3 regions of the Ferdinandcohnia sp. FSL W7-1320 genome follow, and region 3 is predicted to be linked to each of the others. Evidence: riboswitches for the same ligand, from Rfam matches in the RefSeq annotation. Region 3 holds a riboswitch; each other region holds the start of a gene.
What was found. Region 3 has a riboswitch for cobalamin ahead of NST91_RS09965 (DUF4430 domain-containing protein). Riboswitches for the same ligand answer to the same signal wherever they lie in the genome.
Positions count from the first base shown of each region.

Region 1: it holds a riboswitch for cobalamin, as region 3 does, so the genes downstream of both, NST91_RS12230 (ABC transporter substrate-binding protein) here and NST91_RS09965 (DUF4430 domain-containing protein) in region 3, are expected to answer to the same signal.
Region 2: it holds a riboswitch for cobalamin, as region 3 does, so the genes downstream of both, NST91_RS17350 (histidine phosphatase family protein) here and NST91_RS09965 (DUF4430 domain-containing protein) in region 3, are expected to answer to the same signal.

Region 1 covers NZ_JBBPAM010000001.1:2,414,724-2,418,962, forward strand. The annotation lists gene msrA (peptide-methionine (S)-S-oxide reductase MsrA) at 1-373, shown strand, start outside; gene NST91_RS12220 (Crp/Fnr family transcriptional regulator) at 554-1,237, shown strand; gene NST91_RS12225 (molybdopterin-dependent oxidoreductase) at 1,344-1,934, shown strand; cobalamin riboswitch at 2,153-2,355, shown strand; gene NST91_RS12230 (ABC transporter substrate-binding protein) at 2,532-3,524, shown strand; gene NST91_RS12235 (FecCD family ABC transporter permease) at 3,487-4,239, shown strand, end outside.
Region 2 covers NZ_JBBPAM010000001.1:3,502,832-3,507,070, reverse strand. The annotation lists gene NST91_RS17365 (Ger(x)C family spore germination protein) at 1-329, shown strand, start outside; gene NST91_RS17360 (nucleotidyltransferase domain-containing protein) at 469-801, shown strand; gene NST91_RS17355 (DUF6376 family protein) at 891-1,337, shown strand; cobalamin riboswitch at 1,657-1,859, shown strand; partial or broken gene NST91_RS17350 (histidine phosphatase family protein) at 2,127-2,759, shown strand; gene NST91_RS17345 (ethanolamine ammonia-lyase subunit EutB) at 3,364-4,239, shown strand, end outside.
Region 3 covers NZ_JBBPAM010000001.1:1,981,743-1,985,981, forward strand. The annotation lists gene NST91_RS09960 (ATP-binding protein) at 1-1,092, shown strand, start outside; cobalamin riboswitch at 1,194-1,418, shown strand; gene NST91_RS09965 (DUF4430 domain-containing protein) at 1,771-2,187, shown strand; gene NST91_RS09970 (ECF transporter S component) at 2,187-2,690, shown strand; gene sigX (RNA polymerase sigma factor SigX) at 2,802-3,350, shown strand; gene NST91_RS09980 (RsiX family anti-sigma factor) at 3,325-4,239, shown strand, end outside.

The sequences.
Region 1 (4,239 bases), 430 kb from region 3:
AGAGAATGGTACGGAACCACCCTTCCAAAATGAATTTTGGGATAACAAGGAAGAAGGAATTTATGTTGATATCGTTTCTGGAAAACCATTATTTAGTTCATTGGACAAATTTGACTCCGGGTGTGGATGGCCTAGCTTCACAAAGCCTATTAAGCATCAAGAAGTCCTTGAAAAACTAGATACGTCCCATGGGATGAGACGCATTGAAGTCAGAAGCTCATCAGCAGACTCTCATTTAGGACACGTATTTGATGATGGACCACGTGATAAAGGCGGGCTTCGATATTGCATTAACTCTGCAGCACTTAAATTTATCCCAACTGAAAAGCTAAATGAAGAAGGCTATGGGGAATACCTTCGGTTATTTAAATAATTTAGAAAACGTTCCTGGAGACTTCTCTAGGACGTTTTTTTATATTTAAAGCATCAATGCTACAATGGATATGGTTTTACATATATTATCAGGTGATTGTAAATGCAAAGAAGAAATCGATCTATTTACTGGTTTTTGATTATGAAATGATTATAAAACGGTATAACGGGGAGTGAAGACATGGATAAACTCATGTTGCTTTCACAAATTAATTTACTAGATGAGCTACCAGAAGAGGAATTAAAGAAGTTAGACGAAGTAACGGTAACCGTCCCTATTAAAAAAGGTACAATTATCTTAAGTCCGACTCAACAAATGAGGTCGTTGTTTTTCTTGAAAAAAGGACAGGTTCGTTTATATAAGATATCCTCAACAGGAAAGGAATTCACAATTGATCTTTTAAGTGAAGGTAATATCTTTGGAGAAACTTCTAGTTTTTCCTTAACAGAATCTAACATTTATGCAGAAGCGATGGTTGATTCCTATGTTTGCTCGCTAGCAAAGGAGCGTTTTGAACAGTTACTACGTCAACATCCCGATATTTCGTTAAAACTTATAACTATACTGACCTCAAAGTTAAAAGAAGTGTACGAAATAACAGAAAGCATTGCTTATAAAGATGTCAAATATCGAATTCTTTTACTTTTTATGCAGTTAAGTAACCGATTTGGTGTAAGAAGTGGGGAATGGCAAACAGTTGAGGTCAAGATTACTCAGCATGACATCGCAAGTATGATCGGGTCATCAAGAGAAACTGTTAGTTTATTATTAGGAGAATTAGAAAGGGAACAAGTCATTGCAAGGAAGCCATTAAAAATTAATACAGCTCTGGCTAAGAAAGTGTATGGGGTAGAGGAGGGGTAATCAATACCTACTTTCATATCATGTTTATAAAGGAAAAGGCTTGGAGCATACTATACAAAGCACAGTGATTTAAGTAGCGTTAAAAATGAAAAAGGGGTGGTGTAAGATGAAAAGGCAGCTTCCACCTGGGCAATTTGAAACAGAAAAATGGCCAATTCTGCACACAGGGGATGTTCCCGAGTTTAATGAAATCACATGGAATTTCAGACTTTTTGGAGAAGTGAAGCAAGAAAAGTCCTTATCCTATAAGGAATTCATGGAGCTTCCAAAAACCATATCAACCGTAAACATGCATTGTGTTACCACATGGTCTAAATTTGATACAACTTTTGAAGGCATTGCGCTTAGAGAGTTATTGAAATTAGTTGAAATGAATGAAAGCGTAAAATACATCAAAATTTACGGTTACTCCAATAGGGAGAGATTTGGTTATTCTGCAAACTTACCGCTAGAGCCTTTATTAGGGGACGATTCTTTATTTGTATTCCGATGGAAGGATAAAAATCATGAATGGCAAGATATTGATCTAAAACATGGTTATCCACTACGGTTTATTCCACCAGAAGAATTTTATCTATGGAAAGGCACAAAGTGGGTTTCAGGGATAGAGTTTATGAAGGAAGACGAGGCTGGTTATTGGGAAGAGCGTGGCTATTCGATGACGGCCAATCCATTTAAAGAAGAGCGATACCGTTAACACAGTTAAGTACATAAACTTTTTTATACTTTGCTTCCCATTAAATAAAATAGACGTGTTTATCGGCACGTCTATTTCCTATTAAATGATTGATTCTCAAAGGTTTTCTTCAACTGTATTGGTTAATTCTATTATACTTCATAAAAGGAACTGACATGACCTTAACTCCTATTTACAAAACAATAGGGTTGTATTATAATTTCTCAGAATACAAAAAAATGAATATTTCGCAAATAGGTTTCTTACCATTCTTCTAATGAGAGAATGTGAGACTAAGAGGGAAGTTGGTGTAAGTCCAACACGGTCCCGCCACTGTAAGCGAGGAGGAAGGTTACAAATATCCACTGTGTAAGTAACATGGGAAGGAGTAACCGACCGTTGATTCGCAAGTCAGGAGACCTGCCTATTTTGTTTTTTAAGCTTCCTCGAGGAAAGGAACGTTTAAAGTGCAAATAAATGATCATATGATACTATATTTGTTATATTAGGATTGCTTTATTGGAGTTCTAAGCAAATAACCTTTATTATGCCTTTACGAAACGCTCTTCCTGTGGAATGGCGTTTTTTTGTGTTCAAAATTTGAAGGGGGATAAAAAAATGAAGGAAATGTTGAAAAAATGGGGTCTGTTTAGTCTTATTTTTCTTTTTACCATGGGTATTGTTGCAGGTTGTGGTACAAAAGAAAAAACGGCTCAAGATGAAAAGGCTCCAAAAACCGTTGAAAATGTTGAAGGGGAGAACGCTAATCAAGAGTTCCCTATCACGATTATAGACAGTGCTGATCGAGAAGTTACGATTGATGAAGAACCTGAATCAATTGTCTCCATACAGGCAAGTAATACAGAAATTGCATTTGCACTTGGCCTAGGAGAAAAAATCATTGGAGTTTCGGATTACGATAATTATCCATCAGAAGCACTTGAAATACAAAAAGTAGGTGCACAGGATATCAATGCAGAATTGGTTCTTTCACTTCTTCCGGACCTAGCTCTTGTTACTGATTATCATTACAATACACATCCTGAAATATTAAAGCAGTTTGAAGATGCAGGAATTGATGTGATTGTCGTTGGAAGTGCTTCTTCATTTGAAGATGCGTATGAACATATAGAAATGATTGGGAAAGCTACAGGAACTGCGACTGAGGCAAACGAAATTGTGACAAATATGAAGCAACGCTTTGATGAAATCAAGGAAAAAGCTTCAGCTATTACAGATAAAAAGAAAGTCTGGGTTGAGGTTTCGCCAGCACCAGATATTTTTACAACAGGAACCAATACGTTTATTCATGAAATGCTTGAGGCAATTCAAGCTATTAATGCAGCAGAGGAGCATGAAGGGTGGGTACAGTTAACAGAGGAGGAAATTGTCCAATTAAATCCTGATGTCATCATTACAACGTATGGCTACTACATAGATAATCCAACTGAAGAAGTATATGGGCGTGAAGGCTGGTCTGAAGTTCCTGCAGTTAAAAATAAACAGGTCTTTGATGTTGATAATGATACGGTTACGAGACCAGGTCCTCGGTTAATTGAAGGAGTCGAGACTCTTGCGAAGCTTATTTATCCAGAAGTTTTTAATAAATAAAATTACGTGGTTATATATTCTAAGTGGAGGGTTTGTACTTAGTACAGCCCTCCTAGGCGTATTCATTAGTAGTGTCCACGTGCCTGTTCCAACCATTTTACATATTGTGCTAGACAACACATTTGGTTGGGGCTGGCTTAATGAGGTTGCTAGAAATGAAGAAATGATCATTTGGAATATCCGATTACCTAGGGTATTGCTGGCATTTTTTGTTGGTGCGTCTCTTGGATTAGCGGGTGCAGCATTCCAAGGATTATTACGTAACCCATTAGCGGATCCATATACAATCGGGGTTTCATCTGGTGCATCTCTTGGTGCAGTAATTGTTTTATTTTTTCAGTTTACGATTTTGGGGTTAGGAAACTTTACTCTTCCTATTGTTGCAATCGTATGTGGTTTTATTTCACTCCTTATTGTATTCGGACTTGTTCGATTGAGTAGTCGAAGCTTAGCGATTGAAACCATTATCTTGGCGGGGATAATTGTAAGTTCTTTTATTGGAGCAGTTGTTTCCCTCATTATTTCACTAAGCGACCAAGATTCAATGACTCAAATTATCTATTGGTTATATGGAAGTGTAGGACTAAGAGGCTGGAGTCATGTTCAGTTGATTCTTCCATTTATGTTGTGTGGTTCCTTTATTTTGTTCTACCATTACCGGGAGTTGAATGCGTTAGCTCTTGGGGAGGAGGCGGCAGATCATATTGGGGTTGAT
Region 2 (4,239 bases), 1.5 Mb from region 3:
CAATCCACCACAAAGGTTCGATGCATAACAACCAACCCTTCTTAAAAAGCAAAATTAAGTTGAAGGTAGTGATATTGGAAACAAGAGGAGAGCCGTCTCTAAATGAAATTAAAAGGGAATTAAACCAAGCACTTAGTGAACGATTTAACAATATGATTTCAAAAACAAAAGAGAATAAGGCAGATATTTTTGGAATAGGTCAATTCTTTCGGAGAGAATTAACACGTAAGGAATTAAAAAATTGGAGAACAAAATACTATACAAATTTGAAAATGGATATCCAATTTAATGTAGACATTCAAAACCAAGGTTACCTCATTACTTCTTAATGGTTATCACACAGAGTGGACAGTCAATAAGTGATGAGTGTCCTAAAGGAAAAACTAAAAATTGGGACACACGGTTACTACTAAAGTTGTATACATTATTTAAAAGAAGAATAGAGGTGTCTTTCTGGGTACTGTTGAGGTGTACGGGTTAAGTCAATATTCCAAGAGTGAAATAGCATCAATGATCATGTCTCATGTTAACGAGACACTTGACGATTTTGATCTTGAAATAATAAAGATAGCCATTATCGGGAGTCGTTTATACAGCAATTTTCATGCCGAAAGTGATTTGGATATTGTCATCGAATATAGTGGAACTGAACGAGAAGATGATGTTTTTCATCATCTCATGGATGAACCACTATATATCGACCATATCAAAGTTGACTTTTTACCATATTGGGATTTGAAAGGTGATGGAATCGGGAATCGCAAGCACATTGTTCTTTTTGATCATTCGTATTTTTACTAAAGTTTGGAGACAAGGGTCAGTTTAAGAAAAATGAAACCTTTCCCGTTTTGTATCGTATATATAGTATGAAAAAAATAGGAGGGGATAGAGTGAAGAAACGATTTTTAGTTTTTTCTTTAATAGGGTTACTATTTCTTGGGGCTTGTTCCGTCCTAGAGGATGTTAATAATACATTATCGTATGTGAATGAGGCAACAGATTATGTCAATGAGGTTAGTACTTTTGTTAACGAGGCTCCTAGCCTAGCAGAACAGGCTGTTACCGATGAGCAAGCAAGAGCAGATCTTGAAACAATGCTAACTGAAATGCAGGAAGACATGGATTCATTTAACTCACTTCAGCCACCAGGAGTCGCAGAGGACCTTCATCAACAAATCGTTGATTATAACCAGCAAGCAGAGGAAGGCATTAACCTTTATTTAGATAATATCGAAAATGGACAATTAGATCCAGCTCTACTCGAAAATAGTGAGTTATTTCAAACGTTGCAGAATGTAACGAATACAATAGATCAAATTCAACAGTTGGGTGAATAAAACATTGCTCTAAAATAAATGGCTGTGACAACTATTTTATGATTGTCACAGTTTTTACTTTAGAGATTAAAATATTTTTAAATATATATAGTGTAAGGAGACTTTACTGGATAGATGGGGTGGACGTGAATGGCAATCTCTAATCTACCGTAGAATCATTGGATTAACATAAGGTCTATTTTGATAGTGTTTATCCGAATACCATATGTAACTAAAGTAATTTAAGTAGGTTCAAATTACCTTACGATTTACTTTGCTTCGGAAGTAACAATATTTTACAAATGTATATGATTGGACTATAATGCAGTTAGAATAAAAAAACGAATATTAACAAATAGGTTTCTTAATGTGCTCCTAGTGAGCCAATTAAGACTAAGAGGGAAGTTGGTGCAATTCCAACACGGTCCCGCCACTGTAAGCAAGGAGGAAGGTTACGTTTTATCCACTGTGCAACTAGCATGGGAAGGAGTATCCAACCGTTAATTTGCAAGTCAGGAGACCTGCCTATTTGTTTTGTTTAAGCTTCCTCGAGGAAAGGAATGTTTAAAGAGCGGCAATCTCTAAATAATATATGTTTGCTATTTAATAGATAGATTGCAAGTTTTATATACGAGCAGTATATAAATTGCCTTTTCACAACGCTTTCCTGAGGGAAAGCGTTTTTGGGCGTTCAAAAACAGGAGGGGAAAATAGCTAATTGAGTTTTGTTCTTCTATTATCAGATCGATAATGGGATCTTAAAGGCACAGATGGAGATTTACTTGGTACCGTAATAGAAGGAGGCGAATTATGGGGACTTGCTATAATGTGGACTTATTTCTCGTTCGTCATGGGATAACCGACTGGAATCAGGAAAAACGGTATTTAGGGCATGCGGACCGACAAGTTATAAAAAGTGAACTACATCAACTTTTAGAGTTAAAAAGAGATTTAGTAAAGCAGGAATTTGATTCTATCTTTACTAGTGATTTACGACGGTGCCAAGAAACATTTGATTATTTAAATATTTCGACGGAAGCTACTATAGATTCAAGATTAAGAGAAATAGACTTTGGTGATTGGGAGGGAAAAACATATCATCACTTAAAAAATGAGCCACGTTAGCAGGAGTGGCTTGATGATTGGGAAGCAATACCAATACCAAACGGTGAGGCAGCGGAAACCTTCAAATCAAGAATTGATGCCTTTCTCCATGATTTATTTCTACAAGTAATGGAACGTCCAACTAATGAGAGGAAGCATATTCTTGTCATTACCCATGTGGGTGTCATTCGCTACATAGTATCAAAATACTTAGCTTTAAAAACCTTTTGGGAGGATTCGGTTTCACATGGTCAGGGTGTTTTATTATCAATGCAGTATGAAGGGGACTGGAAATGCAACTCGTTATTGGCGGTGCCTTCTCGGGAAGGAAGTAAGTAGGAGAAGAGAATAACCGATGTAGCCGGATAATAGCCTATGATGGTAATTCGCTCCGAGATTGGAAAACAAAATGGGAGCCCGAAACTACCTTGGTATAAGAGGGACGGGAAAAATGGATTGCAGCTGAGCTTACGAATACCAAAACAATGACGACATTCGAAGTAGGTTTATGGAAATTTTGGAGACCTTGCTTAACGAAAAACAAAAACGTAACAATTGAATCGTCCCTCGTTATGTTAGAGATTGGTAAAGGAGTTGTTCCGCTTTAAAAGGTCGAAAGCAGACTGCGAGAAATTGCCGGTTGGATTGCTTAAGATGCTACCGGGGTCTCTGAAAAAATATAAATTGTTTGGAATGGATTATCGGTCGAATAAAATAGAAAAGTGATCAAACCTGCAATTATATAACATTACGAAAAACAACCTTTCAAGTTTTTACACTCTTTGCTATAATTGTTAAAAAGTGAAACGTTCAGGTAAAGGTGCCTTAACTGAAGCCATTTTTATGGCTTGTTGTTAAGGTGCCTTTTTTATTTAACTTATTATTGTTAGCGCTTTCTGAATCCTGAATTGTGAAGAAGAGTAAATAGATTGGAGGCTTAAAGATGTTTAAATGTACATTGAAAAATGAAGTGTATCAATTTCAGTCCATTAAAGAAATTTTAGCAAAAGCAAGTGAGGAGAAATCTGGGGATATTATGGCGGGTATTGCAGCTCGTTCGAATTTGGAGCGTATGGCAGCAAAATTTGTTTTAAGTGAGTTAACCTTAAAGGACATTTACAAGGAACCAGTGATTCCATATGAATCAGACGAAGTGACAAGGATTATCTATGATGATATTAATCAATATATTTATCAAGAAATCTCGGGTTGGACAGTTGGTGAATTAAGGGAATACATCCTCTCGCACAACACAGGTTCTTCCCAACTGCTACGAATTAGTAAAGGGCTAACGAGTGAAATGATTTCTTCTGTTGCAAAGTTAATGTCCAGTATCGATTTGGTGATGGCTTCACAGAAAGTTAGACCGACTGCTCACTGCAACACAACAATTGGGGAACAAGGCCGTTTAGCTTTTCGCTGTCAGCCTAACCATCCAAATGACAATCTAGAAGGAATTCTTGCTTCTTTAAAGGAAGGACTTTCGTACGGGGCAGGGGATGCAGTAATTGGAGTCAATCCTAATAACGATTCAGTAGAATCTGTATCTAGGATTTTACACATGACACATGATTTTATGAGGCAGTGGGAAATTCCGACACAAAATTGTGTATTAGCACATATTGCCACTCAAATGAAAGCTATTGAAAAAGGGGCACCAAGTGGAATCATTTTTCAAAGTTTAGCTGGAACAAATTCAACAAATGATGATTTTGGAGTTTCAAAGTCTATTTTAGATGAGGCAGCAGACCTAATGGCTAAACACGGTACTTCAGCAGGTCCGAATCAATTTTATTTCGAAACTGGACAAGGTTCTGAG
Region 3 (4,239 bases):
GGCGCTTTAGGAATGGCACTAAACCAAATGGGGAGGCAGTTGAAATATAACATAAATGCCCTTAATCAGGAGAAAGAGCAACTTGCAAGCATATTAAATAGTATGGCGGACGGAGTTATCACTTTAAATCGTGATGGCACGATATTGGTAACAAACCCTCCTGCAGAACGCTTTTTGCAAGCTTGGTATTACCAACAAGGTATGTATCAGGACGTTGGTCAGGAGCTTCCACCAGAGGTCAAGGATTTATTTCAACGTTCCGTTACATTTGAAAAGGAGCAATTTATTGAAATTAGTCTTCAAGGTAGAACATGGGTTATTTTAATGAGTCCGCTTTACAATCAGACGTATATAAGGGGTGCCGTTGCAGTACTTCGCGATATGACGGAGGAAAGACGTTTGGACAAGCTACGTGAAGATTTTATTGCAAATGTTTCTCACGAACTGCGAACTCCGATCGCAATGCTCCAGGGCTATAGTGAAGCAATTATGGATGACATAGCGAGCTCCGAGGAGGAGCGAAAGGAAATTACCAAAGTCATCTATGATGAGTCATTAAGAATGGGTCGACTTGTCAACGAATTATTAGATTTAGCTAGAATGCAATCAGGGAATATTACCTTAAATAAAGAAAAAGTTGATTTCGATACCCTTATTAATCGTGTGATTCGGAAATTTCAAGGTTTAGCTAAGGATAATCAAATAACTCTAACTGCAAAAAAGGTAGACGAAATTGGTGAAATTTATATAGACTCTGATCGCATTGAGCAAGTTTTTACAAACTTAATTGATAATGCGATTAGACATACCGATGAAAATGGTCAGGTTGAAGTACATGTTACTGGTCAAGAAACCTCAATAAAAGTTGATATTAAAGATACAGGTTCTGGTATTCCAGAAGAAGATTTACCTTTTGTATTTGAACGTTTCTATAAAGCGGACAAGGCTAGAACAAGAGGGAAATCTGGTACTGGTTTAGGGCTTGCGATTGTAAAAAACATTGTTAGTGCACACAACGGGAATATATCAGTCCATAGTAAGCTTGGTGAAGGAACGACATTTACATTCGTAATCCCTCGAAAAAGTGAATAATTTGAAAGAACATGGCGAAGATTCTTGTTCCATAAGAAACAATTTCCTTGTAAAATAAAAACTCTTCTTGTAATATAGGGATTGTTAAATAGAAAATTAAATATTTATTGAATCTTAGGTGTCAGAGAATGTAGATATTTCTTTATTCTCTCTAAGACTTAAAAGGGAATCTGGTGTAAATCCAGAACTGCCCCCGCAACTGTAAAAGTGGACGAAATGAGAAAAACCACTGTATGACTGGATGGCAAATGCTGTTCAACATATGGGAAGGACTCAAAGTAGGAAGAAGCTTAAGTCAGTAGACCTGCCTAATTCATTCCTTTTTTAATTCTCCGGGGTGCGGGAATTTGCGTTAAAACACCATGCTTTTTTGTTGTTTTTCTGTTATATCTTCAAAGCTCACCCCAAGGGTGAGCTTTTATTATTTTATTCCGCAGAAGCAAGACACTTCTGCGAAATAAAATAATAGCCTCCGGCGGATAACACGACTTTTCAAAGGAAATTTTCGATCTGTAAGATCAAAGACTAAGAACGCCACATCCTGTGGCAACGTCTTTATGACCCACTTCCTGTGGGCCTAAAACTCGGGCGCAAATACGCCAAGGCGCATTTGATTCGATGTTAGGTGCATAACACACTTATTCATACACATATTTTAACAAAAGGGGAGCTAGAAACATGAAAAAACTATTAGTTTCTTTACTATCATTGGGAATTTTATTTGGATGCAGCAATGCCCCATCTACAAATGAATCTTCCAACAACAAAGCTGAAACTGTAGATAAAGAAGAAGCAGCAGAGATTGTTACAGTCGTTATATCCAAAAACAATGGTGAAGAAATCATTGAAGAAAAAGAAATTAAAATTGAATCAGGAAAAGAAGTTACAGTTATGGACATCATGGAAGCAAACTTTGACGTCGAAACACAATTCGATGGTGCTTTTGTTGCCAGCATTAATGGCGTTGCAGGAAGTGAAGAAGAAAAGACATCATGGTTTTATTCTGTTAATGGTGAAGAAGCTATGGTAGGAGCTAATGAATACAAATTAGAGCCTGAAGATAAGATCGAATTCGATCTCCATAAGTGGGAATAATGAATTTATCCGTTAAAAACTTAACGCTCTTATCGATGCTAATCGCATTGTCCGTTGTAGGTCGTATTACATTTACATTCCTTCCGAATGTTCAGCCTATGACAGCGATTATCGTGATAACTAGCTTATTTTTGGGTCCCATCTATGGTGTGATTGTTGCTGTTTTTGGTTCTATATTAACGAATCTTGTAATGGGAATGGGTTTATGGACTATTGGCCAAATCATAGCATGGGGGATAATTGGGTTAATCAGCGGTGCATTACGAAAGTATCGAGATCGAATTCCTGTCATATTATTAGCCATATATGCAGTATTCTGTGGTTTCTTATATGGCTTTGTCATCTCAATTCCTCTCTATTTATTCTCGGGTAAGTTCTTTGCCTATTACTTAGCTGGATTACCATTTGATATGAGTCATGCAATTGGAAACGGAGTATTTTTTCTCATACTATATCCAATCTTGAGATTACTATTTTTAAAAAATGTAACAATTGCAAAGTAAGGAAGAATATTACCAAAATATTCTTCCTTTTTTTATTAATTCATACTATATTGGGAGTGTAACTTTTTTTATAAAACATTCGACTAATGAAATGAACGGGAGGATTTGCAAATGGATTCCTTGTTTGAGGAACTATATGAAAAGTATCATCACGATGTCTTCTCCTTCTTATTTTATATGGTAAAAAATCGTGAACAAGCTGAAGATCTCGTTCAGGAAGTTTATATAAGAGTTTTAAAATCATATGATAGATTCGAAGGAAAAAGTAGTGAAAAAACATGGTTGTTTTCAATTGCAAGACATGTCGCGATTGATTCGTTCCGGAAACAAAAAGGGTGGAAACAGCGAATAATGGATTCCTTTGATTGGAGTCGTCAAGAGGTAAAAGATTTTGCACCACTTCCGGAAGAAATAGCATTGCAAAATGAACAAGTTCAAATGATGTACCGTTGCTTGGAAAACTGTACAACAGATCAGCGTATGGTACTGATATTACGATATATCCAATCACTTTCGATTGCAGAGACTGCTGAAGCTTTAGGGTGGACGGAGAGTAAAGTCAAGACAACTCAGCACAGAGGTCTAAAGGTATTAAAGAAGTATATGGAGGAATCAGGCGTAAAGGAGGGGATAGATGATGAAAAAATCAAAGTGGAGTGATGAACAACTCGAGCAGATGCTTACGCAAATGCCAGGTGTAAAAGACAAACGGAAGCCACAAGAGATTTATCAAAATATAACCCTTAAAATGAATAAGAAAAAGAGAAAAATGTGGCTTGTCCCTACCCTTGCATCTGCAGCAGCAGCGCTTCTATTATTCATCTTAGCTCCTTCTTTCATTAATAATATGAACAGTTCAAGCTTCGACTCAGCACAAATGGCAAGAGAAAATACAAACATTACTATGGATTCAGAGAATAGAGAAGCATCATCAAAGGACGAATCATTTAGCACATTGCAAAAAGAAGAGGAACCACAACAAGATGAAGAGGCTGGAATATATTCATTTGAGGGACAGCCAAGCAATAGTTACGCTGTAAAAACTGTAGGGGAAAATGAAGTCCTTCTAACATATGGTGTGTATTTGGGCGGTGTAATGTTTCCTTCTGTCGTTTCGGTAATCGTCGATTCTAACGGGGAAAATGTTGTTGAACAATGGCAAAAGACAGTTCCAAGAGTAAATGAAGTTATTCGTAAAAACAAGGAATGGGGCATTGACGAAATATCAAATTCATATTTTGAGGATTTTTCAGAAGTTGTAACGAAAGACAATTCAAAAGCTGTAAGGGTGGACGTAAATAACTCAATTAATACTGAGTCTTTTGCTACTGCTGAAGCTGCAGAATTTTCACATACAATTAGTTCGTTCCGTTATTTGTTAGAAGACTATCAACATGTTGAACTTTTCCAAAATAATCAACAAGGAATTACTATCGGGCAAACGGGTATCATTGAGAATTATATTGATGTTGAAAAAGATACCAAAAAGGCATACCTGTATTATATAAATGATAGTTCAGACCGCAAAATATTAGCTTTAACTTATGAG